DNA from 2 places in the Alkalibacillus silvisoli genome. Region 2 is predicted to be linked to the other one. Evidence: a T-box and tRNA genes for the amino acid it is inferred to sense, from the RefSeq annotation. Region 2 holds a T-box; the other holds one or more tRNA genes.
The links. A T-box is a leader RNA that pairs with one kind of tRNA and senses whether it is charged. The one in region 2 lies ahead of pheS (phenylalanine--tRNA ligase subunit alpha), so its partner is inferred to be a tRNA-Phe.

Region 1 (6,128 bases), on a different contig from region 2:
TTGCGAGATTGCATAAACAATAGCTAAACCAAAAATATTATCTAACATATTAAACTGAGCTAATAAGAAGAATAATGGAATCCAACCTAACACCATTGGGATCATCATCGCTGAAATGTATAACGTAAATAACATTTGACTTCCTTTAAAACGGATCCGCTCAAGTGCGTATGCAGTAGGAATCGCAAGAACAAGGCATAATAACGCGCCAATACCTGTTACTATTAAACTATTAAATACACTTGTATCAATATTATAATCTGTCCATGCTGTTATGAAGTTATCAAAGTTAAACTGTTCAGGAATTCCCCACGGATTAGCATATATTTCAGCATTTGTTTTAAACGATCCTAAAAACATCCAAAAAATCGGATATAAAACAGCTAAAGACCATAATATTAAAGGCAATCTAATTCCTGACCTAACCAGCATTTCACCAAATGTTCTTCTCATTGCGACTCCCCCCTTTAGTATTCAACTTTTTCTCTTTTTAATAAGAATTGTAGAATGATAATTGTAATCAGTGAAATAACTAGAATCATAACACCAATTGTTGCACCATAGCCGAAGTTATACTGATTGAATGCTTGCTGGTATAAATATGAACCCATGACGTGTGTCGAATTGTTCGGCCCACCACCAGTCATTACTTGAACAATGATAAATGAACCGTTCAATGTTGTAATAACAATATATAAAATTGAAATCTTAATTTGCGGCCAAATAAGTGGTAAAGTGACATGCCAAAACTGTTGCCACTCATTTGCCCCATCAATACGAGCGGCTTCATAGTTACTTTTCGATATATTCGCTATACCACCCATTAGTAACAGCATAAACAGACCAATACCAGCCCAAATTGATGGCAATACCAAACTCGGTAAAGCCCACCTTTCACTACCAAGCCAAGGCCTAGTCCACTCTTCCAAACCAATCATCTCTAATCCTGAGTTTACTAAACCTAGATTCGGATTATAGATAAATGTCCAAAGAATACCAATTACAACAACTGACATAATATTCGGGAAGAAGAATATTATACGATAAAATGGTGCTTCTTTAATCTTAAGCTGGGTTAGTGCAACTGCAATAAATAATGCCATAATCATGATCCCAACTACTTTGGTAATAACTAAAAAGTAATCATGCCAAATTGTAGCAGGAATAATGTCATCGTTGAAAAGTCTAGTATAATTATCAAAGCCGACAAATTCTCTAGTTTGAGAAGCCCCCGACCATTCAAAAAATGAATAATAAAGTCCACTAAACAAAGGATATAATGTAAAAATGCTAAACATAATAAAGGTTGGAATTAAACAAAACGCTAAAAATAAATATTTCTGTTTTTTACTCTGTACCATACAATCACTCTTTCGTATGTCAGGTTATTTGTCCTAAAGGAAAAGGCTTATTTATATGTATTAAAAAACTAGCTCATTATGAGAATGATTTAACTAATGGCGAAAATATAAATGGCACTTTTATTAAAAGTTTGATAAAAATGTATGGAATGTAGACTGCGCTACATTCCATACAGCTACTTTTATTCACCGCGGTAACCCGCAGCTGCCTCCTCAGCCTCTTCAATAAACTCTTCAGCTGTAATATTTCCTAGTAGTAATGACACTAGTGAGTCACTTAATGGTGTTTCTAAGTCTGCACTCATTGGGTGAGGCATATAGTAGATTTGAACTTGTTCTGGATCATTAATCATTTCATTTGCCTCAATTAAATATTCAGGTACATCTGGGTTATTCGATAAATCAACATCTTCTAAGTTCATAATTGCACCCGTATGCTCTGAGAATAACTCAGCATATTCACGAGTGAACACGAACTCAACAAATGCTTTTGCTGCTTCAGGATTAGAAGCTTCCTCAGCAATTGCTAAAGGCCTTAAGTCAGGTACGATTGCCATAGGTTCGCCTTCAGGATTCATTGGTGATGGAATAAAACCATATTGTAAGTCTTCTGGTGTGTCACCTTCCATTTCATTTGGTAACCAGAAACCGACTGGAATAAAGGCATTATCATGTAATAAGAAGTTCATTTGTGATTGTGTATGGTTTAATGCACCTAAACCTGAATCAACATAACCAGCATCCACCATACGCTCAACGTTTTCCATAATTTCTACAGCTTCACCCGTTTCCCAAGCGCCTTCTTCACCTTGAATAATATCAGCTAAAAGCTCATTTCCACCGTAAGCACCAAAGGCTGGATATAACATACCTCTAGAGAAATAATAAGGGTGTTGACCTGTTGTAACAAAAGGCTCAATATCTTCATTATCTTGAATGTCACCCATTGTGCTCATAAAGCCTTCAAAATCACTAGGTACTTCATACCCATGCTCATCAAATCGAGCCATATCATACCAAGTACCCCATGCATCGAATACTAATGGTAAGCTATATAACTCACCATCGTATGTTGATGGCTCAGCAATAAAGCTGTCCACTAAAGGTGAACCGTCTTCTAATTCGATATCCTCTGCCCACTCAGTTAAATTCATTAACTGGCCATCTTCTACCATTTGAGTTTCACTTGAACCTGCTCCATCGATGTAAACAACATCAGGTGGATCCTCAGAAACCCAGCGCGTTCTCATTTCTTCATTAATATTTGCCCCTGCATGTTCAACAACTTCTACATCTGGATATTGAGCTTCAAAGTCTTCAATTACTTCTTTCCACCATGAATCTCCATATCCTCCAACAAAGTATTGAATTTCTAACTCGCCACTAACTTCACCATCAGTAGCATCTGCATCCCCTGTTTCATCTTCGTCAGTTGTTTCCTCTTCTTCCGATGGTTCGCCTTCACCATCATCAATTGGTGCCTCATCTGGAGCACAACCAACCGCAAAGATCAAAAACAATACTGACATTAATACTAATAAGTAGTGACCTTTGAACATATTGTTCAACGTGTCCTCCCCCTTTTTACTTTTTAATATATGAAACGCATTAATAGTTATCTACCAATGCGATTTCAAACATCACTTTTACCAACAGCATAATTGATCGCTTCTCTTACATAACCATCAGATTTTGTAATCGCCTTTTTAGCCTCTTCATAATTAACACCGCTTTTAAGCATGACGAGTGCTGGTTTAACCTGATTATCTGTTGCAGCTAATACACGGTCTGCCTCATCATAAGAAACGTCTGTAAGATCCATAATAATTCGTCTTGCCCGATTCATTAATTTATAATTACTTGCCTGTACATCTACCATTAAATTTTCATAGACCTTCCCTAGCTTCACCATTGTCGTTGTACTAATCATATTTAAGACCATTTTATGCGCAGTTGCAGCTTTCATTCTAGTTGATCCAGTTAATACTTCAGGTCCAACTAATACTTCAATCGCTGCATTAGCGTGATGACTAATCACTGAATTTTTATTACAAGTCAGTGAAACGGTGTAAGCCCCTTTTGATTGTGCATACTTTAAAGAACCAATAGGATAAGGCGTTCTCCCACTTGCTGTGATTCCAAGTACGACATCTAAATCGGTAATATTTTTCCGGGCGATATCTTTCTCACCTTGTTCTTCATGATCCTCTGACCCTTCAACAGCTTCAAAAAAAGCATCAATGCCACCAGCCATTAAAGTTTGTACCGTTTCAGGTGACGTCATAAAAGTTGGTGGACATTCAGATGAATCTAAAAAACCTAACCTTCCACTCGTACCAGCACCTACATAAAATAAACGGCCGCCACTCGCTAAGCGTTTATACACATTCTCAACGACCTCATTTATTTCTGGCAGTACTTCCTCAACTGCTTTTTCAACCTTTTGATCTTCTCGGTGAATCGTTTTTAAAATATCATAAGTATTTAGTTGGTCTAAGTTCATACTTTTTTCATTTCTTTGTTCTGTAAGTAAATTAGATAAGTCCATCAGTTACCCGATCTCCTTAGTATTATAGTAAACGCTTTCATATTTAAATAATTAAGTAAATTAATTTAACTGAAAATTTATAATAATTATAACCTTATTAATTTTTTGTGTCAATCGTACATTTAATTATTAAAATAATATTTCAAATAAAACAAAAAAAGTTGATAAACAAAAAGTTTGTTTACCAACTTTGGATTATGTATTCTTATAATTTTGGAGGCGGCAACCGGATTTGAACCGGTGATAAAGGTTTTGCAGACCTCTGCCTTACCACTTGGCTATGCCGCCACCGTATACAGTATGATCGACATACAAATAATGTGATACTGGAGCGGAAGACGGGATTCGAACCCGCGACCCCCACCTTGGCAAGGTGGTGTTCTACCGCTGAACTACTTCCGCATATAATGGCTGGGCCACCAGGATTCGAACCTGGGAATCACGAGACCAAAACCCGTTGCCTTACCGCTTGGCTATGGCCCAAAAAAGGGCGATCGGTGGGAATCGAACCCACGAGTGCCGGAGCCACAATCCGGTGCGTTAACCCCTTCGCCACGACCGCCATATAAAAATGGCAGGGGTAGTAGGAATCGAACCCACATCAAAGGTTTTGGAGACCTTCGTTTTACCATTAAACTATACCCCTACGTTTTTAATTTATTTAAATGGTGGAGGGGGACGGATTCGAACCGCCGAACCCAAAGGGAGCGGATTTACAGTCCGCCGCGTTTGGCCAACTTCGCTACCCCTCCAAACACATGGTGGCTCGGGACGGAATCGAACCGCCGACACACGGATTTTCAGTCCGTTGCTCTACCGACTGAGCTACCGAGCCAAATAAACAGTAAATAATATTGTAGAACTCACGCTTACTTATGAAGCATTTGTGTGCTCACAGACTTTTGTTTTTCTTAGATGTCTTCTTGCTCGCAAAGCTACACGGATGTGGTTCATTGATGTTTACGCTTAGCTACCGAGCCAAATAAACAGTAAATAATATTGTAGAACTCACGCTTACTTATGAAGCATTTGTGTGCTCACAGACTTTTGTTTTTCTTAGATGTCTTCTTGCTCGCAAAGCTACACGGATGTGGTTCATTGATGTTTACGCTTAGCTACCGAGCCAGATAATTAATAAATAAAATTGTGAAATTCACGCTATGTAATTATAAAAGTGGCGGTCCGGACGGGACTCGAACCCGCGACCTCCTGCGTGACAGGCAGGCATTCTAACCAACTGAACTACCGGACCATTATTGGTTGCAACCTAGGTTGCTCCCGATATCACCTTACATAGTAGTATTTCAATGTAGTTACGGTAATATAATTTGGTTGCGGGGGCAGGATTTGAACCTACGACCTCCGGGTTATGAGCCCGACGAGCTACCAGACTGCTCCACCCCGCGATATTGACTGCGGTTCTTTTAATTAGAACCCAGACTATATAAGTTTAATTCGTACGACTGCTCGTCGCGTTGCAAGTATTTTCATTGAAGCCTACGCTCCTCGCAAACCTGCGAAGATGTTTTTCAATGTAGCGGGTTTGCTCCACCCCGCGCTATTGACTGCAGTTCTTTTAATTCAGAACCCAGATTAAAAATAATGACATTATTAGAAATGGTGGAGGATGGCGGGCTCGAACCACCGACCCCTTGCTTGTAAGGCAAGTGCTCTCCCAGCTGAGCTAATCCTCCGAGAAATGACCCATAGGGGATTCGAACCCCTGTTACCGCCGTGAAAGGGCGGTGTCTTAACCACTTGACCAATGGGCCGTATATAAAGATCTATGGCGGAGAGCGAGGGATTCGAACCCTCGAGACCGCGTTGGCGGCCTACACGATTTCCAATCGTGCTCCTTCGACCACTCGGACAGCTCTCCAGAAAAATGGCTCCAGCGGCAGGATTCGAACCTGCGACCAATTGGTTAACAGCCAACTGCTCTACCACTGAGCTACGCTGGAATATTTAAAACTGTCCAGGAAGGAGAAATAATTAGCCCGGCGGCGTCCTACTCTCGCAGGGGAAAAACCCCAACTACCATCGGCGCTAGAGAGCTTAACTGCTGTGTTCGGCATGGGAACAGGTGTGACCTCTCTGCCATAACCACCGGACAAAAATTAGTTAAACATGTCTTATTTGCTGTAACAAATTATATTATATTCACCTTCGAGTAAAAATGCAAGAGCTTTAATTCATTTTTCTTAAACTCTTTTAAACAT
Region 2 (22,844 bases):
GAAGAGCGTTTAGGTTATGACCATGTCTATACACCAGTGTTAGGTAGTGTTGATTTATATAAAACGAGTGGACATTGGGACCATTATCAAGATGATATGTTCCCAACTATGGAGATGGATAATGAAGACTTAGTGCTTCGACCAATGAACTGCCCACACCATATGATGGTATATAAAAATCAATTACACAGTTATCGTAATCTACCTGTTCGTATTGCTGAGCTTGGTACAATGCATCGTCATGAAATGTCAGGTGCATTGGCTGGTTTACAACGTGTACGTGGGATGACGTTAAATGATGCTCATATCTTTGCACGTCCTGATCAATTAAAAGATGAATTTACTCGAGTTGTACGGCTGATCCAAAACGTGTATAAAGATTTTGGAATTAATGATTATTACTTCCGCTTATCTTATCATGACAAAGACGATAAGGAGAAGTACGTGGATAACGATGAAATGTGGAATACAGCAGAAGCTTTATTAAAAGAAACAATGGAAGAGATGGAGTTAGATTATGTGGAAGCATCTGGAGAGGCGGCATTCTATGGTCCAAAGCTAGACGTTCAAGTTAAAACTGCCCTTGGCAAAGATGAGACTTTATCAACAGTTCAGCTTGACTTCCTTCAGCCAGAGCGCTTTGACTTAACTTATATCGGTGAAGACGGTAAAGAGCACCGCCCAGTTGTTATTCACCGTGGAGTTGTTTCAACAATGGAACGTTTCGTTGCATTCTTAATTGAAGAATATAAAGGCGCTTTCCCAACATGGTTATCACCAGAACAAGTCCGTATAATTCCTGTATCGTTAGAAGCGCATATGGATTATGCGAAAAAAGTTCAAGAGAAGTTACAGTATGAAGGCGTACGTGTTGAGCTAGATGTACGAGATGAAAAATTAGGTTATAAAATTCGTGAATCCCAGACACAAAAAATTCCATACTCACTTGTATTAGGTGATCATGAGATGAATGAAGAAGCGGTTAATATTCGTAAATATGGTGAGAAAGATAGTGAAACCATCTCATTAGATGAATTCACTCAATCTATTGTTGACGAAATAAATAATCGTAAGCTATAATTTTAAGGCAGTCTGCTTCTAGCATGGCTGCCTTATTTAGTACTTGACATTTATGTTTCACCTCGTTATACTAGATAAGGTAATTAAATAAGGCGAATTAAAGACAAGTAGAAGCACCCGCTTCTCACCTGATTGACGCATATAGCAGTTGACAGGTTTGATTAATTTTCTATTTTATACGTGAGATGCGTATAGATTAACGAAATTAGTGTGTGGGTGCAGTATGTGTACCGACACTTTTTTTATGGTTAATACAATAACACTTGTCAGTACGCCTTAATTTTCTAAGAATTTTTGGAGGTGGCTCACTATTAGCAAGGATATGAATGTTAATGAGGGCATTCGCGCGAAAGAATTGCGACTCATTGATGTGAATGGTGAACAATTAGGAGTAAAATCACGTCAAGAAGCATTGGACATTGCTGAAACGGCAAACTTAGACCTTGTCTTAGTTGCACCAAATGCAAAACCGCCAGTTGCTCGTATTATGGATTACGGTAAATACCGTTTTGAACAACAGAAGAAAGAAAAAGAGCAGCGTAAAAAGCAAAAAATTATTAACGTAAAAGAAGTACGTCTAACACCGCAGATTGAAGACCATGACTTTAACACAAAAGCTCGCAATGCTCAAAAGTTCCTTAAAAAAGGTGATAAAGTTAAAGTTAGCGTTCGTTTCCGTGGCCGTGCTATTACGCACAAAGAGTTAGGTCAACAAGTACTTGAGCGTTTTGCTGAGGCATGCAGTGATTTAAGCACAGTTGAGACAAAGCCTAAAATGGAAGGTCGTAACATGTTCTTAATGCTTGCTCCAACAAACGAAAAATAAGGTGAGCAACAACATCATTTAAGGAGGATTTCATTATGCCAAAAATGAAGACGCATAAAAGTTCACAAAAGCGTTTTAAGAAGACTGGTACAGGAAAGTTCAAGCGTTCTCACGCTTTCACAAGCCACTTATTCCGTAATAAGACAAAGGCTCAAAAGCGTCGCTTAGCTAAGAGCGGAATCGTTCATAAAAGTGACGAAGCTCGTTTAAACAAATTAATGCCTTATAAATAAGTTCGGATCAATAAATACTAAAAGGATTTACAGGAGGGATTACCATGCCACGTGTTAAAGGTGGAACAGTTACACGTCAGCGTCGTAAACGTACGTTGAAGTTAGCTAAAGGTTATTATGGTTCTAAAAGAACGTTATTCAAAACAGCAAAACAACAAGTGATGAAGTCAGGTCAGTATGCGTACCGTGACCGTCGTCAAAAGAAGCGTGACTTCCGTAAACTATGGATCGCTCGTATTAACGCAGCTGCACGTATGAACGACATTACGTATAGCCGTTTAATGCACGGGCTAAAGCTTGCTGGTGTTGAAGTTAACCGTAAAATGCTAGCAGACTTAGCTGTTAACGATGAAAAAGGCTTTGCTGAATTAGCTACTAAAGCAAAAACAGCTTTAAAATAATGAGATTAAAAGAGTTGCCTACTGATATTGGGCAACTCTTTTTTGGTATATAATAAAGTAAATAAGTGCTTGAAAAGGCTTTTGACTGCAATTTAAGGTTTGCTATTTGAAAAGGTATTTATATGAATGAAGAGGGATGAGGTATGGAAATATTTTTGTATATATTAGTCGGAATTGCAAGTATAATAGGTTTCTTCATGATGGGGCTTGATAAAAGTTATGCAAGAAAAAAGAAATGGCGTATTCCTGAAAGAACGTTTTGGGTAACGGCATTAGTTGGTGGTGCCCCTGGTGCTTGGTTTGGGATGATTTACTTTCGCCATAAAACTAAACATGTACTATTTCAGTATGGTATGCCGCTACTGACAATTGGTTGGATGTTAATCTTACTCTACTAATTCTATGTCATAAAGGCTCGTCTATTGTCATAAGGTATAGTGATCACATATAACATTGGAGGGGCCTAAGGAATGGAAAACATAATGACTTGGGTACAGCAAGTGGATCATCACGTTGCAATATTTGCTCCAGCAGTATTTATTATGTTCCACATCATACGCCCTTTTTTATTTATTCCTGTTGCATTTATCTGTATAACAGGTGGATTGTTCTTTGGCATTACATATGGTGCTATATACTCGTTAATTGGTGTTACCTTATCAAGTATAATGTTTTATTTCATGATGCAAAAAATGCCCATTCTCTGTAAGAGGTTAAGTCGTCTCCGTGAGCGGTTGTTTGGTCAGCACCAACAATTAAGTGTACCGCAAGTTGTCTTGTTAAGAATGACTCCTTTTATTCATTTTCATCTAATTTCATTGTTAATTATCGAGATGTCGAGAAATTTTAAAGAATATACTAAGCTTTCGATTTTATCAAACATTCCTTTAGCGGTGATTTATACAACGTTTGGAAATTGGATTCAATCACTACAATGGCAATATATAATAACCATCTTAATGGTTATTTTACTTTTCTTTTACTTACTTCGAAGAAAAGAAATTGTTTTGAAATGGGAAGATTTTTTTGCAACAACCCCACAAAGGTGACACAATAATTAAAACAAACAACAAAGGTGGTAAGTAATAATGGATTGGAATCGACTTTATGAACTTCAATTTGAACTGGATGAAAGAATTATGCAATCACTTTCTAAATCTCGAAGTGAAATTTATTTAGATAAAGTGTTAGCTTTAATGGTTGAGGTTGGAGAGTTAGCGAATGAAACACGTTGTTTTAAATATTGGAGTCAAAGAGCAGCTAGTAGCCGTGAAATTATTTTAGAAGAATATGTTGATGGTGTTCACTTTATATTATCTTTAGGGCTTGATTATGATTACCGCTATAATGAACATAAACTAGACTTACCCCGAGTTCAGTTATTAACAGAAGGGTTTCATTTAGTTTATAACCGAATTGAACAATTTAAACAAGCTCCCTTAGAAAGTCATTATCTACAACTTATGAATGCTTATCTAGCTTTAGGAGAGTTGTTATCTTTTTCAACAGATGAAGTTGTGAACGCTTACTTAGAAAAAAATGAAGAAAACCATCAAAGACAAGAACAGGGTTATTAAATAGGAAATACCTCAGAAATTTTGAGAATTTTTCATGAAAACGTTATAATGGACAAGGTGTCGAAAAATTTTTAAAAAAGGAGGATTCAGCATGGCAAAATTAGATGAACAATTAACAATGCTGAAAGATTTAACTGATGCAAAAGGGATCCCAGGTAATGAAAAAGAAGCACGTGAAGTAATGGAGAAATACATAAGCCCTTATGCAGATGAGGTAAAGACTGACCATCTTGGAAGTTTAATTGCGAAAAAAGTGGGCCAAGAAAACGGACCGAAAATTATGGTTGCTGGCCACTTAGATGAAGTAGGTTTTATGGTTACTCGTATTGATGACAAAGGGTTCTTATACTTCCAAACAGTTGGTGGATGGTGGAATCAGGTAATGCTTGCACAACGTGTTACAATTACAACACGTAAAGGTGATGTTACAGGTGTAATTGGTTCAAAACCACCACACATACTATCAGCAGAAGCGCGTAAAAAGCCAGTAGAGATCAAAGATATGTTTATTGATATTGGGGCTTCTAGTAAGGAAGAAGCAGCAGAATTTGGTGTCCGTCCAGGCGACTCAATCGTTCCTTATTTTGACTTTACTGTTATGAATAATGACAAACTTCTACTTGCTAAAGCATGGGATAACCGTATTGGTTGTGCGATTGCTATTGATGTATTAAAGCAATTACAAGGTGAAGACCACCCTAACGAAGTTTATGGGGTTGGAACAGTTCAAGAAGAAGTAGGCCTACGTGGTGCTCGTACATCTGCTCATGCGGTTAAGCCAGACATTGGCTTTGGCGTTGATGTTGGAATTGCTGGCGATATGCCAGGCGTATCTGATAAAGATGCTGCAGCTAAACTGGGCGATGGACCGCAAATCATTTTATATGATGCGTCTATGATTTCTCATAAAGGTGTACGTGATTTCGTTGTAGATACTGCAGAGGAACATGAGATCCCGTTCCAGTTTGATTCAATGGCTGGTGGTGGTACAGATTCAGGTGCAATCCATTTAACAGCTAATGGTGTACCTTCTTTATCTATTACTGTTCCAACACGTTATATCCATTCTCACGCAGCGATGTTACATCGTGATGATTATGAGAATGCTGTGAAATTAATTGTTGAAGTTATTAAAAAGCTAGACAGCAAAACAGTAGAAAATATTACGTTTAACTAAATCCTAAAACAAGTAACAGGCTGAAACGATTATTCAGCCTGTTACTTTTATGTGTGGTTGATGCTAAAGTTTTCCGACCTCTTCTTCGAGCTTATTTAAAACAGCTTCTTTCTCATCATTTGAAGCTTCCTGCCAATACATTTCGAATAATACGCCGAGTCCTGGTAACATTTTCTCTTCACCACTTTGTATCGCTTCAGAAATGGTCGCTTCTAATTGTTCTTCATCATGTCCTGCGACATTGTTTTTAACAGCTTGTCTTAGATTTAAATCCACATGAACACCTCTATTCTCACATTTATTTATAGTTTGACCAATTATAATAATAGTATGTATGATATATATACAAATTATAGAGGAGCATATGTCATGTTTATTGAATCAAGACAAAACCAACGTGTTAAAAGGTGGAAAAAACTACATAAGAAGAAATACCGTGACCAAGAACAATCGTTTTTAGTCGAAGGATGGCACCTTATTGAAGAAGTGCTTAATAGTGACTGGACACCTCAAGAGCTAATTGTATTAGAAGGTATAGAGTATCCAACTATATGGGAAAGATATCCAATATACACAGTTACCCAAGCGGTATTTGATGAGGTCTCTCAAACTGAATCTCATCAGGGTGTTTTAGCTGTTGTTTCTCAAAATGAGTCAGATCACAAACCCACTTATCATAAACTTTTATTAATTGATTCTGTACAAGACCCTGGAAATTTAGGAACGATTATTCGAAGTGCCGTAGCCTTTAATATTGATGCGGTCGTAGTAGGACAGGATTCTGTTGACCTATACAATGATAAAGTTGTTCGTTCGACTCAAGGTGCGTTGTTTCATTTACCAATTATAAGAGATGAGCTGTCACGTTGGCTTGATTATTGTCATAACCATAATATCAAAGTTTATGGAACTGCATTGGATGAGCAGGCGTTATCTCTATCTCAAGTTCAACCCTCAGAAAAATATGCAGTCATAGTTGGTAATGAGGGTTCTGGTGTAAGTGAAACATTATTAAATTCAGCTGATGAAACGGTTTATATCCCAATTGCGACAAAGAGTGAATCGTTAAATGTCGGTGTTGCCACAAGCATTGTTTTATATCATTTTTCTCAAGCGACTTGATAATTCTGAGGAATTTATCTATAATACATGTTTAGAAGATATGAAAAATAAAAGCTAAGAATGAGCCAAGTAATCGACCGATTGATACGTTTAAATAGGGACAGAAACCATCGACTGAAAGTTTCTGACTCGTACGGTTAGATGAATTTCACTCACGAGCTGGCACTTGGACCTTACACTTCTTGTAAGTAAAGGTAGCCCGGGGATTACCTCGTTAATAAAATGAAGTGGGTATATATAGGTATACCAACTAGGGTGGTAACACGGCATAACAACTCGTCCCTTAATTTTAAGGGGCGAGTTTTTTGTTTTTGTTTATAAAGAATATATTATATTGGCTTATGTAAAGGAGGACATTAGCATGAAAGAACGCTTAGAAACGTTAAAAGAAGAAGCGTTAGATCAAGTAAAATCAGTAACAGAACAACAGGCATTACAAGACATACGTATTCATTATTTAGGTAAGAAAGGTCAAATAACAGAAGTCCTTAAAGGAATGGGGAAGTTAGCTAAAGAAGAACGTCCGATCATTGGTCAAATAGCCAATGAAGTTAGGGATGTTATAACAGAAGCAATTGAGTCTAAAAAGGAAAAACTAGAACAAGAAGCAGTAGAAAACCAACTGCGAGAAGAAACCATTGACGTGACATTACCAGGAAAGTCAGCGCAAGTAGGTGGTTCTCACTTATTAATGAGCGTTATTCGTGACATTGAAGATTTGTTTACGAGTATGGGTTATCAAGTGGCTGAGGGCCCTGAGGTTGAAACTGATTATTACAACTTTGAAGCTTTGAATTTACCAAAAGGACACCCAGCTCGTGACATGCAAGACTCATTCTACATTACAGAAGAGTTATTAATGCGTACTCATACATCACCAGTTCAAGCTCGTACGATGAATAAACACGAAGGTAAAGGCCCAGTTAAAATTATTTGTCCAGGTAAAGTTTATCGTCGTGATACAGATGATGCGACGCACTCACATCAGTTTACTCAAATTGAAGGTTTATATGTGGATGAAAATATTCGTATGAGTGATTTAAAAGGGACATTAAATGCATTAGCTAAACATTTATTCGGTGAAGACCGCGAAATCCGCTTGCGCCCAAGTTTTTTCCCGTTTACAGAACCTTCTGTTGAAATGGATATTTCATGTAAAGTGTGCTCTGGTAAAGGTTGCTCAGTATGTAAGAAGACAGGGTGGATTGAAATTCTAGGAGCTGGATTAGTCCATCCGAATGTTCTTGAAATGGCAGGATTTGACCCACAGAAGTATTCAGGCTTTGCTTTTGGAATGGGTCCTGAACGCATAGCTATGCTGAAGTACGGTATTGAGGATATTCGTCATTTCTATACGAATGATGTTCGTTTCTTAAAACAATTCCATCGTGTTTAAAGGAGGATTTAGGTATGTTTATTTCAACGAATTGGTTAAAACAATATGTTGATCTTAGTCACGTATCAATTAATCAACTAGCTGAAGATATTACGAAAACAGGTGTCGAAGTAGAGCAAGTATTCCCACCAATTATGGATGATGATCATTTAGTAGTTGGCTACGTTAAGGAATGCAAAAAACACCCGAATGCAGATAAATTAAACTTATGCCAAGTAGATGTTGGTGCGGGTGAAGTGTCACAAATTGTTTGTGGTGCAGCGAATGTTAAGGAAGGTCAATACGTCATTGTTGCTAAACCAGGTGCTTTATTACCAGGAGATTTTAAAATTAAAAAAGCGAAGTTACGTGACGAAAAGTCTGAGGGAATGATTTGTTCACTTCAAGAACTAGGAGTAGATGAGAAATACATTGATGAAGCGTATAAAGATGGTATTTATGTGATTCATGAAGAGGTTGTAGCGGGTCAACCAGCAGCTCCTTTACTTAATTTAAATGATTCTATTATCGAGTTTGACCTAACGCCAAACCGTTCTGATTGCTTAAGCATGATTGGTATGGCATATGAAGTGGCTGCGATTTATAACAAAGACTTATCTCTTCCAAATGTTCAACTAGAAGAAGCAGAAGAGCAATCGAGTGATTATATTAGTGTTGAGATTGATGACCAACAAGCTAATCCATATTATGGTGCTTGGATTATTAAAGATTTACAAATTAAACCTTCACCATTATGGTTGCAAAATCGTTTAATTAGTTCAGGTATTCGCCCGATTAATAACGTTGTTGATGTGACGAACTATATATTACTTGAATATGGTCAACCACTTCACGCATTTGATTATGACCGTTTCGGTTCTAATAAGGTGGTCACGCGTTTAGCTCAAGAAGGCGAAACGATTAAAACATTAGATGGTGAAGAGCGTACATTAGCTAATCATCATTTAGTTATTACAAATGGTGAAGAAGCCCATGCGATTGCGGGTGTTATGGGTGGTGAGAAATCAGAAGTACAAGATGATACGACAACTGTATTATTAGAAGCAGCATATTTCAACCCCAAAACCATTAGACAAAGCTCTAAAGATCATGGTCTTCGAAGTGAAGCAAGCGTTCGTTTTGAAAAAGGAATAGACATAACACGGGTGAAAGAAGCAGCAAGTCGAGCTGCTCAATTGTTAGCTGAATTAGGAGGCGCACAAGTATTAGGGTCTATAGTTGAAGAAGGATCGACAGAATGGACGCATGAAAAAGTTACATTTAACCAAGATGAGATGGAGAACCGCATTGGTGTTAAAATCTCGATGGATCAATTGACATCGATTATTGAACGACTGCAATTTGATTATGAAACTGATGGAAAAACTATTACAGTCACAGCACCTCCGCGTCGTCAAGATATAAAAATTAAAGAAGATATGATTGAAGAAATTGCGCGATTGTATGGCTATGACAACATTCCTTACACTTTACCAACAGGTGAAATGAGTCAAGGTGGTTTAACAGAACGTCAAAAGCTATTACGAGAAGTACACGATTATCTACAATCAGCTGGTCTATATGAAGCGGTCACTTATTCATTAACAACGGAGAGTAAAGCATGTCGTTTTATAAGCCCTGATGTTGCAATGTTGAATGTAACACCAGTTAAATTAGCGATGCCAATGAGTGACTTACACAGCCATTTACGATTAAGCGCTATTCCAGAATTATTAACAAGCTTACAATACAATGTAGCACGTAACCAATACAACGTAGGGTTGTATGAGTTAGGGTCAATTTATACTCAAACAAATGGTGAAAAGACACAACCAGATGAACGAACTCGAATATCAGCAGCTATTACAGGACTGTGGGAAAATCACGCTTGGCAAGGTGTTCAAAAGCCAGTAGATTTCTTCGTTTTAAAGGGGATTTTAGAAGGTTTATTTGATTACTTAGCTATTGAAAATGTTGAATTTGAACAAGTGCAGTTAGAAGAGCTTCATCCTGGGCGTACTGCTCTTGTGAAGGTAGATGATGAAACGGTTGGTTATATTGGTCAAGTCCATCCAACAGTACAAAAGGAACATGACTTACAAGAAACATATGTCTTTGATTTAAACCTTGATGAGATCTTACAAGCGACAAATACACGTGAAGGTTATAAACCTATTACGAAGTACCCAGCTACTTCTCAAGACTTAGCGTTTGTTGTAAATCAAGAGGTTGCACAAGCCCAGCTAGAGAAAGCTATTATCGCCCAAGGACAACCACACCTTCAATCAGTTCGTGTCTTTGATGTTTATGAAGGTGAACATATGGAAAAAGGAAAGAAGTCGATCGCCTTTAACCTCATTTTCCAAAATAACGAACGTACGCTAAAAGATGAAGAGATAGAAGAGGCAAGAGGAGCAATTGTGAATCAATTAGAAAAAGAATTTGACGCCGTTTTAAGAGGGTAATAAGAGGTTGGGACAAAAGGGTTGAAGTGTGGTGAAAACCCGAACGTTTAGTATTTCACCTTAGTTGACCAGTTACTTAGCGGAATCAAAATGCGTAGACTCCTGCGGGTGCAAAAGGCAAGGGTGAGACCCCACAGTGCGTAGTACGAGTAGGCCCACCCGCCGCCTCGCGGAAAGCGAAGTGTTTTGATGGAGCGATGATTAGAAAACAAAACCCGAACGAAATTATAATTTCGTTCGGGTTTTGTGTATTCATGCTTAGTTTTATCTCAGTCTCTTTGCCTTTTGTGTATTTCCAAAGTGGACTTTACCTATTTCATTTAAATATGGCTCACCTTTAGAGTTAATAATTCGTTTAATTTGTTGATCTACTTTATTTGATGCCCCTTTTTGTAACTTAAAACCAACTAAAGATGAAAGCCTATCCATTTCTTGAACAAAGCGATAACGGGCTAACATCGATGCAGCAGCCACACACGTTGATTGACTTTCTGCTTTCGTTAAAAAGGTTATGTTTTGGTGAGGTGTATCATTTGATGCTTTAATGTTGTTGTAATAAACTTTAGGCTCACAAAATTGGTCGATCACAATACCGTTTGGTGTTGTCGTTTCTAATTTATTTAACACATGTTGAATGGCATGATGGTGCATCCAAGCTTTCATACGGACTTGTGACCATTTTTTTTCTTTTAATTGATTATATTTTTCGTTGTTTAATGTTACGGTACTATAAATGATCTCTGTTTTTAAAATATCTTTAACAATCGATGCAATTGTATTGTCATTCATGCTCTTAGAGTCTTTTACACCTAATTCTCTAAGAAGAGCTTGTTGGCGTTCAGTCGCATAGACAGCACTGACTGTAATTGGACCAAAGTAATCACCCGTACCTGCCTCATCTGAACCAATATGGTCTTGTTTGAGTACTTCTAATGATTGATTTGAATTCGTTTTTTGAGTTTTCTTAGGTTGTGGATTAACGTCCCATAGGCTAGCTTCCTCAGCGTGTGAAGAACCCTGAAACATGACTTTACCAGATTTGTACGCTGTAATGGTACATCCATTTTGTTTAGCGGCAAATACCGTATGTGGTGGCTGTTTATTCATTTTGTTAGCTTCGTAATGTTTTTTGATTTGATTTAAAGTTTGCTGGTTCACTTTAATGACAGTTTGTCCCATATTAAACTCCTTTTAGTATCTCAATCTCGATTAAGTATATCATTTGTATTTAGAGTCCGCACGTATGTTGAGCACTTTCCTAAATTGATGTAAACGTGTTACTATATTGTTTAGAATAACGGTGAGGAGGCTCCCTTGATGTCTGATTCTGAAAAAAATAAAATAACCGTAGAAATACATAACCGCAAATATACCGTTGTCGGCGAAGAATCACCAGAACAGATTAAAATGGTTGCGAGTTTAGTTGATCAAAAAATGGATGAGATTCAATATTCAAAACCTTCATTTGATACGACACAATTAGCTGTTTTAACAGCACTAAATACGATGAATGATTATTTGAAATTAAAACAAGACTATGAGGCATTACTACAAAAAGAGAGGAAAGAGGATCGTAAATAATTATGTTCGATATAATCCTATTAATACTATTAATATTCGGTTTTTTACTAGGCCTAAAACGAGGCTTTATATTACAATTAATGCATTTAGCAGGCTTTGTAGTAGCTTTTATTGTTGCGCGTCTTTATTATCAAGATTTAGCTGATTTAATTGAACTTTGGATTCCTAACCCGAATACAGCTGATGACCATTTTTGGGGAGCTTTAATGAGTGGTAGTGGAATGGTTGATGTATTTTATAATGGCGTTGCATTTATTATTATTTTTATCATTGTGAAAATATTAATGCAGGTACTTGCTAATATGTTAGATTTTGTGGCTAACATTCCTATTTTAAATAGCTTGAATAACTTCTTAGGTGCTATCATTGGGTTCATTGAAATGTATGTCATCATCTTTGTTCTACTTTTCTTATTATCTATAGTGTCTGTTGGGTTTGTTCAAGACTTAATACAAAATTCAGCAATTGCATCGTTTATGATTGAGAATACCCCCGTATTATCTGAACTGATTAAAAATACGTGGTTTGAAGATTAAGGTTTTAATTAGAGGTTACTCACAAGGGGCAACCTCTTTTCTTTTGTTAAGACCAAACGACAAAGGTGGTCATAATTATGGACAAAAAACAAGTTATTAAACATTTAGAAACAATCGCAATTTATTTAGAGTTAAAAGGTGAAAATGCTTTTAAAATATCTGCTTATCGAAAAGCAGCACAGGCGTTAGAAAGAGATGATCGTTCTTTGGGAGAAATAGATGATCTTGGCTCTTTACAAGGTGTGGGTAAAGGGACAAAAGCTGTTATTGAAGAATTTATTGAACAGGGTAAGACCAATACGTTAAATCAGTTAACTGAGGAGGTCCCAGCAGGTTTAATTCCTTTGTTAAAATTACAAGGGCTCGGTGGCAAGAAGCTTTCAAGGCTTTATCATGAGTTAGGTGTTGTTGATGAAGCGACTTTAAGAGAAGCTTGTGAAAGTGGACAAGTTGAAGTGCTAAGTGGATTCGGCAAGAAGTCAGTAGAAAAAATACTTAAAGCAATTGATGAATATGGCTCTAGACCTGAACGTCTACCTATTTCATCAGTCATTCCTCTTTATGAGGTCATTCGTACTCAACTTGAAACGACTGAAGGTGTCGAACGTTATGCTATTTCTGGTAGTTATCGACGCTTAAGAGAAGATGTTAAAGACTTAGATTTTATTATTGCAACGAAAAATCCAGAACAAGTAGCTAATCAATTAGTACAATTAGCTAATGTGAAAGAAGTTGTTTCAAAAGGTACAACTAAAGTAACCGTTGTGATTACAGGTGAATGGGATGTTTCTGTTGATTTTAGGTTGGTAGAACCAGACGCTTTTGTGACAACATTACACCATTTTACAGGGTCAAAAGATCATAATGTAGAGATGAGACGTTTAGCTAAACAACAAGGTTATAAAATTAGTGAGTATGGTGTTGAAGATAGTGAAACAGGACAATTGCATACCTTTGAAAGTGAGCAGCAGTTTTTTGAATTTTTAGGGTTAGATTATATCCCACCTGAATTACGCGAAACAGGCGAAGAAGTAGAATCTAAAATACCAGAACTAGTCGAACTAGCTGACATTAATGGTGACCTTCATATGCACACAACCTGGAGTGATGGAGCACAATCAGTTGAAGAGATGATTAATAAATCAAGAAGCTATGGTTATGAGATAATCGCTATTACAGACCATTCTAAATATTTACAAGTCGCTAATGGATTAAATGAAACGAGATTAAGAAAGCAGCGTGAGGTTATCCGTGAGATGAATGAGAAGTATGAAGATATAACCGTTTTAGCAGGTGTTGAAATGGATATATTGCCTAATGGTGATTTAGATTTCGACAATCAATTCTTAAGTGAAATGGACTTTGTCATTGCATCTATTCATTCGCACTTCAATCAAAGTGAAGAAGAAATTATGAACCGTTTAGAACAAGCAATTTCTAATCCTTATGTGGATATGATCGCTCATCCAACTGGTCGATTAATAGGTAGGCGGAAAGGGTATCCTGTCGATCTTAATAGGTTTATTGACCTAGCAGTTGAAAATAATACAATTATAGAATTAAATGCCAATCCAAATCGTTTGGATTTAACTTGGAGCTGGCTCAGAGCGGCTCAGGAAAAAGGAGCAACGATTGCAATTAATACTGATGCCCATAATTATAAAATGTTAGACGACATGAAAGTGGGTGTACAAGCAGCCAGGAAAGGTTGGATTGAAAAAGATACGGTGATCAATACTTGGTCAGCGAAAGAAATTCAACACTTTTTGAAAAAGAAAAAAGGTGAGTTAAGTGAATGATAAAATATTATATCAATTAGAATTCAAGAAGATTATTGAGCAATTAAGTGAGAAAGCTGAGACGAGTTTAGGTAAGGATTTTGCAACCAAGATCACGCCTTCTTCTAATTTATCTGAAGTTCAAAAATGGCATGATGAAACAGATGAAGGAGTACAGGTATTACGTATAAAAAACCATGTTCCTTTAGGAGGAATAACAGATATAAGGCCCCATATTAAGCGTGCGAGTATTGGCGGTATGTTAAAAGCATCTGAATGTTTAGAAGTGGCTAGTACGATTTATGGTTCAAAGCAAATTAAAAAGTTTGTTGAGGCTTTAGAAGAAGAAGAGATTCAAACCCCTATTTTAGTAGGTTGGTGTGAGCAAATCTCTAATTTGAATAATTTAGAACGCTCCATTAAAAATTGTATAGATGATTATGGTCAAGTGATGGACGGCGCTTCTAGTAAGTTAAGGACGATTCGTAGTCAAATTAGGTCATATGAGAGTAGAATTCGTGATCGCTTAGATGGTTATACGAAATCAAAGAGCCAAATGTTATCCGATGCAATCGTAACCATTCGTAATGACCGCTATGTCTTACCAGTAAAGGCAGAGTATCGAGGTAGTTTTGGTGGGATTGTCCATGACCAATCCTCATCAGGTCAGACACTGTTTATTGAGCCGCAATCTGTTGTTGATTTTAATAACAAACTTCAAGAATCACGTGTAGAAGAACAACATGAAATCGAGCGTATACTAGAATCATTATCGAGCTTAGTTTATGAAGATGCTGATTATTTACATGAGAATGTACGTGCTTTACAGCAAATTGATTTTATGTTTGCTAAAGCAAAATTATCGCGTAATATGAAAGCTTCTAAGCCGACTATGAATCAAGAAGGTCGTATTTTAATGAGGCAGGCGCGTCACCCTCTCATCTCTGATGATGAAGTCGTGAGTAACGACCTTGAGATAGGAGAAGATTTCACCGCAATTGTTATAACAGGTCCGAACACAGGTGGTAAGACAGTTACGTTAAAAATGGTCGGCTTATGTACATTAATGGCGCAATCTGGTTTACAAGTTCCTGCATTAGATGGTTGCGAGATGGCTGTTTTTGATCATGTGTTTGCCGATATTGGTGATGAACAATCAATTGAACAAAGTTTAAGCACATTTTCATCTCATATGACCAATATTGTTGATATACTAGATCGAATCAATAACAATTCATTAGTATTATTTGATGAATTAGGTGCCGGAACAGACCCACAAGAAGGCGCTGGATTAGCTATGTCTATTTTAGACTATGTTATTTCACATAATGCAAGGGTTATTGCAACAACACATTACCCAGAATTAAAAGCTTATGGATATAATCGTGATGAAGTGACAAATGCTTCAGTTGAATTTGATGTAGAGACATTAAAGCCAACATATAGGCTACTTTTAGGCGTGCCAGGGAGAAGTAATGCTTTTGATATTTCTAAGCGTCTAGGATTAAGTGATCAAGTCATTGACAAGGCGCAATCTATGGTTAGCGATGATTCAAGATCAGTTGAAAATATGATTGCTTCACTAGAAGAATCAAGGAATAAAGCGGAAAGAAATTATGATGAAGCGGCCAAAACGTTAGGTGAAGCAGAAGCTTATTTTGATTCACTTCAACATGAATATACCCAGTATTTAGCGAAAAAAGAACAATATGAACAGAAGGCGAAAGAAAAGGCACAAAGAATAATTGCAAATGCTGAAGAAGAAACAAAAGAGGTCATAGAAGAACTAAAGCAGTTGAAAAATCAAGAAAGTGTTAAAGAACACCATTTTATCGATGCACGTAAAAAGTTAGAACAACAAAAAGAAGGACTTCAAGACGCTAAACAGCCAAAACAATCAACAAAGAGTGCTTCAAAGAAAATTGAAAAGATATTGCCAGGTGATGAGGTACATGTTGCTACTTTTAATCAGTCAGGGCATATTGTCCAACAAGTCAACGAACAAGAATACGAAGTACAACTAGGAATTATGAAAATGAAAGTAGCGAAGGATCAACTTGAGTTTGTTAAACGTCCTGAGAAAGAAAAAACTAAACCTTTAGCTACAGTTAAAGGCCGCCAAGTACATGTAAAACCTGAGCTAGACTTAAGGGGACATCGGTTTGAAGAAGCGATTAACAAGTTAGAAAAGTATGTAGATGACGCCATTTTAGCAGGGTATCAACAAGTTTCAATTATCCACGGAAAAGGAACTGGCGCACTTATGAAAGGTGTACAGCAATTTGCTAAAGGGCATCGTTCAATCAAGAATTATGAATTTGGAAGTGCTAATGAAGGTGGTACAGGAGTTACAATCTTAAAGTTAAAATAAGTCTAAAACTACATGAATTGACATACTATGTTAGAAAGGGAATGATCATGGAAACATTAGCCAAAGTGTTGTGGGTTGTTGCTGCTCTATTTGTAATAGTCGGTATTATTTTCCTGATAGCCAATTAATATATAAAAAAATCGCTCTGTTATATGTCGCTTTGATTTTTATTTGTTTTTAACAACCAAAGAATCTAAGTTGTCAATGACAGGGCTTTTTTACATACACTTTTTGAACAAATTTTAGCGAAATAGTAAAAATAAGTTCAGATAATTTTAAATAATGTTTTTAATTTGACTATTTTTGTGTTTATAATATTTATAAATATAGTTTTAAAGGAGGATATCAGTTAATGGGGGTTGACGTAATGAAACCTTGGTTAGAGCATTACCCTGAAGAAATCCCACAAACTATTAATTATGACAACAGGACACTACAAAGCTATTTAGTAGAAAGTGCGGAAAATTACCCAAACAAAACGGCTATACATTTTATGGGGAAGGAGATTACATTTCAAGAACTGCACGACTCTGTTAAAAAATTCGCAAGCTATTTACAAGGACTAGGCTTAGAAAAAGGTGACAGAGTAGGTATTATGCTACCAAACACACCGCAAGCTGTAATAGCTTATTATGGTACATTACTAGCTGGTGGAGTAGTTGTTCAAACAAATCCGCTTTACACAGAACGTGAACTTGAATATCAAATGAGTGATTCTGGAGCTAAAGTACTCGTGTGCTTAGATATTTTACTCCCACGTGTAAACGCGATCAAAGATGAGACAAAATTAGAACATGTTGTTACAACTAGAATTAAAGATTATTTACCGTTTCCTAAAAATGTCGTTCAACCAATGTTACAAAAGCGTGAATATGGAATTGTAGTCAAGCCTGAACATGGTGGTGATACACACGTTTGGATTAACATGATGGAAGAGGCATCTAGTGAATATGAAGAACGTGATGTTGACCCACATGAAGATTTAGCATTATTACAGTACACTGGAGGTACAACAGGTTATCCTAAAGGTGTGATGTTGACACATCATAACCTAGTCGCAAATACTCAGATGTGTCAAAGATGGTTATATAAAACGGAGCATGCAAATGAAGTTGTTCTTGGGATTTTACCATTTTTCCATGTCTATGGTATGACGACAGTAATGAACTTATCGGTTATGATGGCTCAAAAAATGATTTTAATTCCAAAGTTTGATGTCGATAGTGTACTAAAAGCGATTCATAAAGAAAGACCGACTTTATTTCCTGGTGCACCAACGATCTATATTGGATTATTAAACCACCCTAAATTGAGTAAATTTGACTTATCATCAATAGAAGCTTGTATTAGTGGTTCAGCACCATTACCAGTCGAGGTACAAGAGCAATTTGAACAAATAACTGGTGGTCGTCTCGTTGAAGGCTATGGTCTTACTGAAACATCTCCAGTAACTCACGCTAACTTTGTATGGGAAAATAGAAGGTCAGGAACCATAGGTGTACCTTGGCCTGATACAGAAGCTAAAGTGTTTAACCCAGATACACAAGAAGAATTAGAAGCGGGTGAAGTAGGAGAAATTGTAGTGAAAGGACCACAAGTGATGAGAGGGTATTGGAATCGACCAGAAGAAACAGAACAATCTTTAAAAGATGGTTGGTTCTTCACTGGTGATATGGGTTATATGGATGAAGAAGGTTACTTTTATATTGTGGATCGTAAGAAGGATATGATTATTGCAGGTGGCTTTAATATTTATCCTAGAGAAGTAGAAGAAGTTCTTTATGAGCACGAAGGTATTCAAGAAACAGTTGTAGCTGGAATTCCTGATCCGTATCGAGGCGAAACGGTTAAAGCTTATATTGTACTTAAAGAAGATGCCAAGATGACTGAAGAAGACTTAGATCAATATTGTCGTGAAAATTTAGCCGCTTTTAAAGTGCCGAAGTTATATGAATTTAGAGAAGAACTGCCAAAAACAGCTGTCGGTAAGATCTTAAGAAGGAAGTTAGTCGATGAGGAAAAGGAAAAATCGCAAAATAATAAGACAGAATAATATAAAAAAGTTGACACTTCACTCATTTCTTTATATCATGATAAATGAATGACCATTCATTCACCAGAGTGTTTGGTCATTCATTAGAGTTACAGGAGCATAAATATGGAAAATAAAGCAAAGCCAAAGTACAAATTAATACTCGATGCAGCTGTTGAAGTCATTGCAGAGAATGGTTATCATCATTCACAAGTCTCTAAAATTGCGAAAAAAGCTGGCGTAGCAGATGGGACAATCTATCTTTATTTCAAAAACAAAGAAGACATATTAGTATCTTTGTTTGAAGAGAAGATGGGTCAATTTGTTTCAAAAATCAAAGAAGAGATTGAACGAATTGAGAAAGCTGATGAAAAGTTGTACAAGTTAATTGAAATGCATTTTCGTCAACTTTCTGAAGACCCAAGCTTAGCTATAGTGACTCAGCTTGAGTTAAGGCAATCTAATAAGCGTCTTAGGTTTGAAATCAACGAAGTTTTAAAAGATTACTTAGCGCTTATGGATGATATTTTAGAAGGTGGAATGAAAGATGGTACATTCCAAGCTCAGTTAAAAGTGAAACTTGTTAGACAAGTACTTTTTGGAACATTAGATGAAGTTGTCACAAACTGGGTAATGAAAGAACAGCGGTACGATTTAGTCGACCAAGCAAGAGATGTTCATTATTTAATCTATAACGGACTTCGCAAACATAATTAAAAGGGGTTGACGTCATGGACCATTTATCATGGGAAAAGCAAGACCAAATTGCAAATGTCCTAATTCAAAGTCCGCCTGCAAACGCTTTATCTTCTGGGATATTAAAAGACCTAGATCAAGTACTCGATGAAGTAGAAGCGGATCAATCTATTAAACTTATAATCCTAAAAGGTGAAGGGAAATTCTTTTCAGCTGGAGCAGATATTAAAGAATTTACTGCATTTCAACAAAAAGATGATTACAAGAATTTAGCGAAAAAAGGTCAACAGTTATTTGATCGAGTTGAACAATTTCACATTCCTGTAATCGCTTCAATTCATGGGGCAGCTTTAGGTGGTGGTTTAGAACTAGCGATGGCATGCCACGTCAGAATTGCAACAAAAGAGACGAAATTAGGTTTACCAGAGTTGAACTTAGGCATTATCCCTGGTTTTGCTGGTTCTCAAAGGTTGCCGCGTTATGTTGGGATCCCAAAAGCTTATGAAATGATTTTATCTGGAGACCCAATAACAGGTGAAGAAGCTGAAAAACTTGGATTAGTTAATCATGCAGTAGATGATTCACAATTAGAAGAAACAACAATGAAATTAGCTAATAAGTTTGTAGCTAAAAGCGGACCATCTATTCATGCAGTCATGAACCTATTACCATATGCAAAAACGTCGCAATTTTCAGATGGCGTTAACCAAGAAGCAGAAGAATTCGGTAAAGTGTTTGGTAATGAGGACGCTAAAGAAGGCGTTCAAGCTTTTATTGAAAAGCGTAAACCAAACTTTAAAGACCAATAGACCTATAGACCTAAAGGAGGTAATCCAATGAACATTTACGTTCTAATGAAAAAAACATTCGACACAGAAGAAAAAATTCAAATTAGCGGAGGCGCAATTGAAGAAGAAGGCGCCGAATTTATTATCAATCCATATGATGAATATGCGATTGAGGAAGCAATCAATATTAAGGACACACATGGTGGTGAAGTCACAGTCGTTACAGTAGGTGATGAAGATTCAGAACAACAGCTTCGAACAGCGCTTGCAATGGGTGCCGATCAAGCTGTACTAATAAACATTGAAGATGATGTAGAAGATGGAGATCAATATACTACTTCTAAAATATTATCAACTTATTTAAAGGATCAAGATGTAGATATTATTCTTTCAGGTAATGTTGCAATCGACCAAGCGAGTGGCCAGGTTGGACCACGAGTAGCAGACCAATTAGACATTCCGTATGTCACAACTATTACTGACATTACAATTGATGGCTCTCAAGTAAATATTGAAAGAGATGTAGAAGGTGACGTAGAAAAAGTTCAAACATCATTACCTCTTTTAGTTACTTGTCAGCAAGGGTTAAATGAACCACGCTATCCTTCATTACCAGGAATTATGAAAGCTAAGAAAAAACCTTTAGAAGAACTAGAACTTGATGATTTAGATTTAGATGAAGATGATGTAGAAGCGAAAACGGAAACGATAGATGTTTTCCTTCCACCTGAAAAAGAAGCAGGTAAAGTGTTAGAAGGCGAAGCTGATGATCAAGTGAAAGAGCTTGTATCACTACTAAGAACAGAAGCAAAAGTACTTTAATCAGACAGGTGTAGAAAGGAGCAGATATATCATGAGTAAGATTTTAGCATTTGGAGAAGCACGTGATGGAGAGTTAAGAAACGTTTCGTTTGAAACAATTGCAGCAGCAAGGCAAATAGATCAAGACGCACAAGTCGTAGCCGTTGTATTAGCTGACCAAAATACAACAGCATTAGCAGAAGAGATGATTCACTATGGTGCTGATCGCGCCTTAGTTGTCGAGCATACAGACCTTAAAGAATATACATCAGATGCATACACTCAAGCAGCAATGACTGTTATTAATGAAGAAGACCCAGATGGCATTGTTATGGGACACACATCTTCAGGGAAAGATTTATCTCCTCGAATTGCAAGTAAGTTAGATAACGGGCTAGTTTCTGATGTTACAGCAATTGAAGGTAGTTTAGAGGATGCTAAGTTTATTCGCCCAATTTATTCAGGTAAGGCATTTGAGAAGAAGGCATTAAATGATGGTGTTACATTCGTAACGATTCGTCCTAACAACATTGCCCCACTTGAAAAAGATGAAAGTCGTTCTGGAGAAGTGAGTTCACTAGATGTAGATATCAAGGATTTACGCACAACTATTCAAGAAGTGATCCGTAAAGCTTCAGAAGGTGTGGATTTATCAGAAGCGAACATTATCGTTGCTGGTGGACGTGGAGTTAAAAGCGAAGAAGGTTTTGAACCGTTATATGAACTAGCTGATGAATTAGGTGCTGCAGTTGGTGCTTCACGTGGTGCATGTGACGCTGGGTATTGTGATTATTCATTACAAATCGGTCAAACAGGTAAAGTGGTAACACCAGACCTTTATATTGCAGTAGGTATTTCAGGAGCGATTCAACACTTAGCTGGTATGTCGAACTCTAAAGTAATCGTCGCTATAAATAAAGACCCTGAGGCAAACATCTTTAACGTAGCTGACTATGGTATTGTTGGTGACTTATTTGATGTTATACCAAAGTTAACTGAAGAGATTAAAGGGTTAAAAGTATAAGTAATTAACAGGCTCTTCGCTCTTTTTAAATGGGGGAAGAGCCTGTTTTTATACCGCTTTATCTATTCACAAACAAACTATTGGCATGGATTCAGATTAACGTGCTATACTAAATTTGAATTAGAAAGTTTAGGAGGAATTACGAATGGCAATTGTAAACGCAACAGATCAAAACTTTAATAATGAAACATCTGAAGGATTAGTATTAGTAGATTTTTGGGCACCTTGGTGTGGACCTTGTAAAATGATTGCTCCTGTATTAGAAGAGTTAGACGCAGATATGAGCGATAAAGTGAAAATTGTAAAAGTTGATGTTGATGAAAACCAAGAAACAGCACAAAAATTTGGCGTAATGAGTATTCCGACTTTAATCGTATTTAAAGATGGAGAGCAAGTTGATCAGGCTCATGGTTTTCAACCAAAAGATGCACTAGAAGAATTAGTAAATAAAAATGCATAAAACGGTTTAACCTTTTTTAGAGGGCTGACTCATAAAGCGAGTTAGCTCTTTATTTTGAGTTTGACTTTATTTGACATTCAGCTTCGTGTAATGGGGTGGGTTTTATGAACGAGCGAATACAAGAGAAGTTAGCCATTTTGCCTGATCACCCAGGCTGTTATTTAATGAAGAATAAGAAAGATGAAGTTATTTATGTTGGGAAATCTAAAGTGCTGAAAAACCGCGTACGCTCTTATTTTACCAGTGCAAATGACTTAAAAACACAACGCTTAGTTAATGAAATAGTAGATTTTGAGTATATTGTTACAGGTTCTGAAATGGAAGCTTTAATTTTAGAGATGAACTTAATTAAGAAGTATGACCCTAAATATAACGTCATGTTGAAAGATGACAAAAGTTATCCATTTCTTAAAATTACAAACGAACGACACCCACGCCTAATCGTGACACGCCAAGTGAAAAAGGATCAAGGGCGCTACTTTGGCCCATATACTAATGTTTATGCGGCTCGTGAAACGAAA

Region 1: it encodes a tRNA-Phe, which carries the amino acid that the T-box ahead of pheS (phenylalanine--tRNA ligase subunit alpha) is inferred to sense. The anticodon was not compared.

What each region holds. Positions count from the first base shown of each region.
Region 1 covers NZ_BAAACZ010000030.1:83-6,210, reverse strand. The annotation lists gene ABDZ63_RS15065 (carbohydrate ABC transporter permease) at 1-453, opposite strand, end outside; gene ABDZ63_RS15060 (carbohydrate ABC transporter permease) at 468-1,361, opposite strand; gene ABDZ63_RS15055 (ABC transporter substrate-binding protein) at 1,544-2,920, opposite strand; gene murQ (N-acetylmuramic acid 6-phosphate etherase) at 2,995-3,909, opposite strand; tRNA gene ABDZ63_RS15045 (tRNA-Cys) at 4,124-4,197, opposite strand; tRNA gene ABDZ63_RS15040 (tRNA-Gly) at 4,237-4,311, opposite strand; tRNA gene ABDZ63_RS15035 (tRNA-Gln) at 4,318-4,392, opposite strand; tRNA gene ABDZ63_RS15030 (tRNA-His) at 4,399-4,471, opposite strand; tRNA gene ABDZ63_RS15025 (tRNA-Trp) at 4,482-4,555, opposite strand; tRNA gene ABDZ63_RS15020 (tRNA-Tyr) at 4,576-4,661, opposite strand; tRNA gene ABDZ63_RS15015 (tRNA-Phe) at 4,669-4,744, opposite strand; tRNA gene ABDZ63_RS15010 (tRNA-Asp) at 5,085-5,161, opposite strand; tRNA gene ABDZ63_RS15005 (tRNA-Met) at 5,239-5,315, opposite strand; tRNA gene ABDZ63_RS15000 (tRNA-Val) at 5,528-5,603, opposite strand; tRNA gene ABDZ63_RS14995 (tRNA-Glu) at 5,610-5,681, opposite strand; tRNA gene ABDZ63_RS14990 (tRNA-Ser) at 5,697-5,788, opposite strand; tRNA gene ABDZ63_RS14985 (tRNA-Asn) at 5,796-5,870, opposite strand; rRNA gene rrf (5S ribosomal RNA) at 5,905-6,020, opposite strand.
Region 2 covers NZ_BAAACZ010000009.1:96,104-118,947, forward strand. The annotation lists gene thrS (threonine--tRNA ligase) at 1-1,080, shown strand, start outside; ribosomal protein L20 leader region at 1,180-1,329, shown strand; gene infC (translation initiation factor IF-3) at 1,403-1,906, shown strand; gene rpmI (50S ribosomal protein L35) at 1,942-2,139, shown strand; gene rplT (50S ribosomal protein L20) at 2,184-2,540, shown strand; gene ABDZ63_RS04650 (DUF1294 domain-containing protein) at 2,684-2,938, shown strand; gene ABDZ63_RS04655 (TVP38/TMEM64 family protein) at 3,011-3,589, shown strand; gene ABDZ63_RS04660 (dUTP diphosphatase) at 3,629-4,117, shown strand; gene ABDZ63_RS04665 (M42 family metallopeptidase) at 4,209-5,294, shown strand; gene sspI (small acid-soluble spore protein SspI) at 5,358-5,570, opposite strand; gene ABDZ63_RS04675 (TrmH family RNA methyltransferase) at 5,664-6,416, shown strand; T-box leader at 6,464-6,703, shown strand; gene pheS (phenylalanine--tRNA ligase subunit alpha) at 6,778-7,812, shown strand; gene pheT (phenylalanine--tRNA ligase subunit beta) at 7,827-10,256, shown strand; gene rnhC (ribonuclease HIII) at 10,521-11,435, opposite strand; gene zapA (cell division protein ZapA) at 11,574-11,837, shown strand; gene ABDZ63_RS04700 (CvpA family protein) at 11,840-12,373, shown strand; gene polX (DNA polymerase/3'-5' exonuclease PolX) at 12,451-14,172, shown strand; gene ABDZ63_RS04710 (endonuclease MutS2) at 14,165-16,522, shown strand; gene ABDZ63_RS04715 (long-chain-fatty-acid--CoA ligase) at 16,875-18,575, shown strand; gene fadR (fatty acid metabolism transcriptional regulator FadR) at 18,681-19,271, shown strand; gene ABDZ63_RS04725 (enoyl-CoA hydratase) at 19,286-20,059, shown strand; gene ABDZ63_RS04730 (electron transfer flavoprotein subunit beta/FixA family protein) at 20,087-20,860, shown strand; gene ABDZ63_RS04735 (electron transfer flavoprotein subunit alpha/FixB family protein) at 20,892-21,863, shown strand; gene trxA (thioredoxin) at 22,009-22,323, shown strand; gene uvrC (excinuclease ABC subunit UvrC) at 22,428-22,844, shown strand, end outside.